DNA from 3 places in the Streptomyces ferrugineus genome. Region 2 is predicted to be linked to each of the others. Evidence: riboswitches for the same ligand, from Rfam matches in the RefSeq annotation. Region 2 holds a riboswitch; each other region holds the start of a gene.
The links. A riboswitch is a leader RNA that binds a small molecule or an ion and turns the genes downstream of it on or off. The one in region 2 is predicted to bind cobalamin.
Positions count from the first base shown of each region.

Region 1: it holds a riboswitch for cobalamin, as region 2 does, so the genes downstream of both, IM697_RS37475 (ribonucleoside-diphosphate reductase subunit alpha) here and IM697_RS13055 (cobalamin biosynthesis protein) in region 2, are expected to answer to the same signal.
Region 3: it holds a riboswitch for cobalamin, as region 2 does, so the genes downstream of both, IM697_RS31070 (ABC transporter substrate-binding protein) here and IM697_RS13055 (cobalamin biosynthesis protein) in region 2, are expected to answer to the same signal.

Region 1 is NZ_CP063373.1:8,429,781-8,432,036, reverse strand. It holds gene IM697_RS37475 (ribonucleoside-diphosphate reductase subunit alpha) at 1-1,153, opposite strand, end outside; cobalamin riboswitch at 1,278-1,417, opposite strand; gene mctP (monocarboxylate uptake permease MctP) at 1,573-2,256, opposite strand, start outside.
Region 2 is NZ_CP063373.1:2,864,898-2,867,153, reverse strand. It holds gene IM697_RS13065 (inorganic phosphate transporter) at 1-708, shown strand, start outside; gene IM697_RS13060 (hypothetical protein) at 746-967, shown strand; cobalamin riboswitch at 1,109-1,228, shown strand; gene IM697_RS13055 (cobalamin biosynthesis protein) at 1,328-2,256, shown strand, end outside.
Region 3 is NZ_CP063373.1:6,919,371-6,921,626, reverse strand. It holds gene metE (5-methyltetrahydropteroyltriglutamate--homocysteine S-methyltransferase) at 1-151, opposite strand, end outside; cobalamin riboswitch at 313-532, opposite strand; partial or broken gene IM697_RS45770 (short-chain fatty acyl-CoA regulator family protein) at 686-1,004, shown strand; cobalamin riboswitch at 987-1,176, shown strand; gene IM697_RS31070 (ABC transporter substrate-binding protein) at 1,235-2,256, shown strand, end outside.

The DNA of each region.
Region 1 (2,256 bases), 5.6 Mb from region 2:
TCTTCGCGAGCCCGGCGGCCTCCGCCTCGCGGTACGCCGCGTCGAACTCCTCGCCCCACAGGTCGACCAGCTCGGGCACGTCGGACGGGGAGAACAGGCTCCACACCTCATCGGCGTTGACCCGGCGCATGAACTCGTCCGGGATCCAGTGCGCGAGGTTCAGGTTGTGCGTACGGCGGGCGTCCTCACCGGTGTTGTCGCGCAGCTCCAGGAACTCCTCGATGTCGGAGTGCCAGGTCTCCAGGTAGACCGCGGCCGCGCCCTTGCGCCGGCCGCCCTGGTTCACGGCGGCGACGGAGGCGTCGAGGGTCTTCAGGAACGGGACGATGCCGTTGGAGTGCCCGTTGGTGCCGCGGATCAGCGAACCGCGGGAGCGGATGCGGGAGTACGACAGGCCGATGCCGCCGGCGTGCTTCGACAGGCGGGCGACCTGGTGGTAGCGGTCGTAGATGGAGTCCAGCTCGTCCTTGGGGGAGTCCAGGAGGTAGCAGGACGACATCTGGGGGTGCCGGGTGCCGGAGTTGAAGAGGGTGGGGGAGGAGGGGAGGTAGTCGAGGCGGCTCATGAGCCCGTAGAGCGCGGCGACTTCGTCCACCGACCTGGTGGTGTCGTCCTCGGCGAGCCCGGCGGCCACACGCAGCATGAAGTGCTGGGGCGTCTCGATCACCCGACGCGTGATCGGGTGCCGGAGCAGGTACCGGCTGTGCAGGGTGCGCAGGCCGAAGTAGCCGAAGCGGTCGTCGGCCGCCGTGTCGATGAGGGCGTCGAGGCGGGCGGCGTGGATGCGCGCGAACTCGGCGGTCCGGTCGGCGATGAGGCCCTCCCGGTGCCCGACCGCGACCGACTCGGTGAAGGACGTCACGCCCTGCGAGGCGGCCTCGGCGGCGATGGAGAGGGTCAGCAGCCGGGCGGCCAGCCTGCTGTAGGCGGGGTCCTCGGAGATGAGACCGGCGGCCGCCTCGGTGGCCAGCTCGCGCAGCTCCGTCTCGTCCGCGAGGGCGGACCGGCCGCGCAGCGCGGCGGCGGCGACCCGGCCGGCGTCGGCGTCGGGGAGGTCGGCGGTCAGCTCGGTGAGGGTCCGCAGCAGCGCGGCACCGGGACCGTCGGTTTCCACGGGGGCTGCTGAAGCAGGATCGGCTGGCGCGATGGTCACGTGGGGGCTCTCCCTCGCTCGGCACGGGGCCTTGCGGAGGGCAGGGGGCAGCACACGAGCGCACACGGCGTCGCGTCCACCGGCCCATTCCACGAGGCCCGGACGTCAGGGCGCACCGACCGGGTGGCCGGGCGCGCTGTCGGCAGGTCCTCGGACTGACTCCTGTGCACGGCGTTTCTGGGAACGGACATGCACAAGTACACCGTTGCGGGACAGTTCCGGATTCGCACCGGATTCCCCTGCGGCGACAGCGAGCACGAGCATACATCTTGTGCTCGCCCGCCACGCCACCCCCAGATGTTGTGTCGCGGCGGTTTCAGAGCGTCAACTTGTAGGTGAGGAGAGTGATGTCGACGTCTGCCGGACGCCCACGACGACGGGCCGCCGGATCGCTCCGGCGGCCCGTCGGTGTCAGGTGTTCAGTGGGACGATCCCGCGGTCGCCGCGGGCAGTTCCACCTGCACTCCCGGGTCGCCCGCGTCCGCCGTGTAGTCCTCCGGCCTGGTCTCGTCGACGCCCTCGGGGGCCTTCGCCGCCCTCAGGACGAAGGTCAGGACCACCGTCACCACCACGTTCAGCACGAACGCCGTCAGACCGATGTAGCCGATCTCACCGATGCCGGGGATCTCCGCCGAGGAGCCGCCGAAGTGCTTCTGGGTCGGGGAGGCGACCCCGTACGCCGCGACCGTGCCGTAGATCATGCCGACCGCCCAGCCGCCCAGCAGCGCCCAGCGGTGGAACCAGCGGGTGAACAGGCCGCCGACCAGGGCCGGGAAGGTCTGCAGGATCCAGATGCCGCCCAGGAGCTGGAAGTTGATGGCGACCGTCTTGTCCATCGCCAGCACGAAGACCAGCGCGCCCACCTTCACCAGCAGGGAGACCACCTTGGAGACCTTGGTCTCCTGCTCGGCCGTGGCGTCCGGCTTGATGAAGTCCTTGTAGATGTTGCGGGTGAAGAGATTTGCCGCCGCGATGGACATGATGGCCGCCGGCACCAGCGCGCCGATGCCGATCGCCGCGAAGGCCACGCCCGCGAACCAGTCGGGGAACATGTTCTCGAAGAGCTGCGGAATCGCCAGCTGGCCGTTCTGCACCTTGACGCC
Region 2 (2,256 bases):
TCCGCCGGCCTGGTCTCCCTCGCGCACGGCACGAACGACGCGCAGAAGACGATGGGCGTCATCACCCTCGCCCTGGTCGCCGGCGGCGCCGTCGCCCCCGACTCCGACCCGCCCATGTGGGTCATCCTCTCCGCCGGTATCGCCATCGCGCTCGGCACCTACCTCGGCGGCTGGCGCATCATCCGCACGATGGGCAAGGGTCTGACCGACCTCCAGCCGCAGCAGGGCTTCGCCGCCCAGACCAGCGCCGCCACGGTCATCCTGGCCTCCTCCCACCTCGGCTTCTCCCTGTCCACCACGCACTCCGTCTCCGGTTCGGTGATGGGTGCCGGCCTCGGCCGCAAGGGCGGCGTCGTCCGCTGGTCCACGGCCACCCGGATGTTCGTCGCCTGGGGCCTGACCCTCCCGGCCGCCGCCCTGGTCGCCGCGCTCGCGGAGTACGTGACGGGCCTCGGCAACTGGGGCACGGCAGCGGTCGCCGTCTTCCTGGTCGCCTCCAGCGCCGCGATCTGGAAGATCTCCCGCCGCGAGGTCGTCGACCACACCAACGTCAACGAGACCGAGGAGTCGCCCGGTGTGGTCACCACCGCCATCGCCGCCGTGACCCCGCCCCCGGCGACCCCCGCGCACCCGGCGGCCGAGGAACTGGCGGCCACCGTCCCGGCCTCGTCGTCCACCGAGCCCGCGCCGTCCCAGGCCACGGTCTGACTCCGCCCCGGTACCCCCTCACTCAGGAAGAAGAACCATGAAGATCGACTGGGCGGCCCTCGGCTCCGTCTTCGGCGTCAGCCTCACGGTCACGGTGGCCCTGGTGGGCCTGTTCACCCTCGGCATCGCGGGCCTGTCCCGCCAGGAGAGGGCCTCGGCGCAGGGCGGTTCGGCCGCCCTCGCGGTCACCGGCGCCTACGCGTGCTTCGCGGCGTGCGCGGCGGCGGTGGCGTATGGGATCTATCTGATCGTGGCCTGAACCACACCACGCGCATCACCTGAAGCACCCGAGGTGCGGGACGGACAACCGTCCCGCACCTCACTGCTGTGTGGGCCTTCGCACACTCCCCCACCGCAGGTCAACGGCAAGTTGACGCCCCTTCCAACCCCATGGTGGACTTCCGGAGCCAAGTACGGCGGCAGGAGAGGAAGCCGGTGCGAATCCGGCGCGGTCCCGCCACTGTCACCGGGGTAGTAAGCCCCGGGAGCCAGGAACTCTCGCCGCCGGTCTCGTCGAACCAGGGCGTGGACACCCTGAGTGAGGACACAACGCGATGCTCGCCTGCCGATCGACACGCAGTAGCAGACCCACGTCTGACCTCACGGTCGGCTGACCCCGATGCGAGCCGATCGCGTTTTCGCGTACGGCGCCGCCGCCGGGCTCCTCGGCGATCTGCTGCTCGGCGATCCCCGCCGGGGGCATCCGGTCGCCGCGTTCGGTCGGGCCGCCGCTGCCGTGGAGAAGGTGTTGTGGCGCGACGACCGCGCGTGGGGTGCGGCGCACACCGCCGTGTGCGCCGGTGGCGCCGTCGCCGCCGGGGCGCTCGCCGCGCGTGTCGTACGCACGTCTCCCGCCGCCTCCGTCGCGCTGACCGGCGCCGCCACCTGGGCCGTCGTCGGCGGGACCTCGCTCGCCCGGGAGGCGCGGGCCATCGGACGGGCCCTGGAGGCGGGGGACGTCGAGGCGGCGCGGGCGCGCTTGCCGCATCTGTGCGGGCGGGATCCGCAGGCGCTGGACGCGGACGGGATCGCGCGCGCGGTCGTGGAGTCCGTGGCCGAGAACACCTCCGACGCGGTGGTGGGGGCGCTGGTGTGGGGGGCCGTCGGCGGGGTGCCGGGGCTTGTCGGGTTCCGTGCGGTGAACACGCTCGACGCCATGGTCGGGCACAGGTCGCCCAAGTACCGGCGGTACGGCTGGGCTTCGGCCCGGCTCGACGACCTGGCCGGCTGGCCGGGGGCGCGGCTGACCGCCGTGCTCGCCGCCGTCGCCGGGGGTGATCCCCGGGGAGCGGTACGGGCCTGGCGTGCCGATGCCGCCCAGCACCCGAGCCCCAACGCCGGGCCCGTCGAGGCCGCGTTCGCGGGGGCGCTCGGCGTTCGGCTCGGCGGGACGCTGTCCTACGGCGGGCGGGTCGAGCATCGGCCCGTGCTCAATGAGGCCGGGCGAAGCGTCGGCACGCCCGACATCGAACGTGCCGTACGGCTGTCGAAGCGCGTCGGCTGGCTGGCGCTCGGCGTCTGTGTCGCCGCGCGCCGTGTCGCGAAGGG
Region 3 (2,256 bases), 4.1 Mb from region 2:
GCAGTTCGGCGGCGGTGCGGTGGAGGGTGTCGGCGGTGACCCGGCCCTTCCAGTAGCCCTCGACGGCTTTCTTCAGCTCCCGGTTCGGGCCCTGGCGGGGGTAGCCGTACACGGTGGCCCGTGCGGCCGAGGCCGCGGTCCTGGTGGTCACGGAGATCTCCTTCGCGAGATGAATCCCTGAGATCCCGGGGACGGGACGAGAGCGCGAAGGGGTGCCGGAGAACCGGACGGCGACGGCCCGGTCCACGGCCGCCCGTTCGGTTGTGCACGCCGACCCGCCCTCGAGGTCACCGGGAGTCCGCGCACGAGTGGTTCGCGCGCGGGCAGTTGGCAGGTCTTCGGACTCGCGGGCACGTCTCGTCGTACGAGACACCTACTGGCCGTCGCTTCCCAAGTCCGGTACGTCGGACCCAGTGCGTATGACGGCGGTCGTTCCCGCTCACCGCTGCGGGGCAGTCCCGGATTCCCACCGGGTTCCCTCTTGCGACGTCCCGCCTGGCTGACGGGGCGAACCAGCTGCACAGGCCAGCCTACCGTTCAGGTGCGGCCGTACACATGGAACCCCCGGCCGGTCCTACGGCCCAGCAGTCCCGCGTTGAGCCCGGCCCCTGGCCCGCGTCGATCTGGCGCTGCGCGCAGGGGAAGAAGTACAGCCCGAAGCCGACCAGAGCGCCCTCCGGCGTGGCGACTGAGCACCCTCCAGCGCCCGCGTCTGCGCGGCGTCCCCCTCTCCTTCGTCCGGGTCGACAGGGTCGGCAACATGTCCAAGCGACAGTCCGCGACCGGGTTCCACTTCTCCCGGGCCGGCGCACCTGCCCGCTGTGGAACGTCTACGAGGCGTTCGCCGCGCCCGCGCGGTCACCCGGCACCGCGGCGGCTGGGGTGAGCCCGGAAAGACGTATGCCATCGGGCTGGGCCGCGAGATCCGGATCGACCAGAACACCAGCACGTTCGTGCCGTGTGCGGTGACCGATCGCACGATCCGAACGCCGTGCGGACTTGGTAGCCTCATCAGGCCAGTCGAGCCACATCCGAGGCCAGGGAATCCGGTGCGAATCCGGAACTGACGCGCAGCGGTGAGGGGGACGGGCGGGGCACGCTGCCACTGGGAGACCGGGAAGGCGCCCCGACCGGACGAACCCGAGTCCGAAGACCTGCTGGCACCTCCGCGCCCACCCCGGCGAGGAGGACGTCCGTAGGCCAGGCTCCGCGTACGAGCCCCGACACCCGAGGCATGCCCGTGCTCCGCACTCCCACACTTGTCCTTGCGTCCGCCCTGCTGCTCACCGCGTGCGGCGGCGCCTCCGACGCGGACACCGCGAGGCCCGCCGGCGCGGGCCATCCCCGCACGATCGACAACTGCGGCCACAAGGTCACCCTGAAGTCGGCCCCGCAGCGCGTCGTCTCCCTCAACCAGGGCACCACCGAGATCCTGCTCTCCCTCGGCCTCGCCGACCGTATGGCGGGCACGGCGACCTGGACGGACCCGGTGATGAAGGGGCTGGAGAAGGCGAACGCGGCCGTGCCCCGGCTGGCCGACGACAACCCCTCCTTCGAGAGGGTCCTGGACGCCGAACCCGACTTCGTCACCGCCTCGTTCGTCTCCACCCTCGGCAAGGGCGGCGTCGCCACCCGCGAGCAGTTCGAGAAGCTCGGCGTGCCCACGTACGTCTCGCCCTCCGACTGCTCCACGGGCAAGGACAACGACAGCGGCGGCGACGGATCGCGCAGCGCGCCGCTCACCCTCGACGCCGTGTACGGCGAGATCCGTGACCTGGCCCGTGCCTTCGGCGTCGACGAGCGCGGCGAGAAGCTCGTCGCGGAGCTGAAGCAGCGGGTGCGCAAGGCCACCGACGGGCTGCACGCCTCCGATGTCTCCCTCATGTACTGGTTCGCCAACTCCCAGTCGCCCTACCTCGCCGGCTGCTGCGGCGCACCCGGTGCCATCACCCGCGCGGTCGGCGCGCGGAACGCCTTCTCCGACACCCACGACGAGTGGCCCCAGGTCGGCTGGGAGACCGTCGCCGACCGTGACCCCGACGTCATCGTGATCGGCGACCTGACGCGCAGGCAGCAGACCGCGGAGAGCGCCCGGGCCAAGATCCGCTTCCTGGAGACCAACCCCGCCACCCGCAGTCTGACCGCCGTGCGGAAGAAGCGGTACGTGCTGCTCAGCGGGCAGGCGATGAACCCGTCCATCCGCACGGTCGAGGGGATCGAGCAGGTCGCCGCCGGACTGCGCGACTTCGGGCTCGC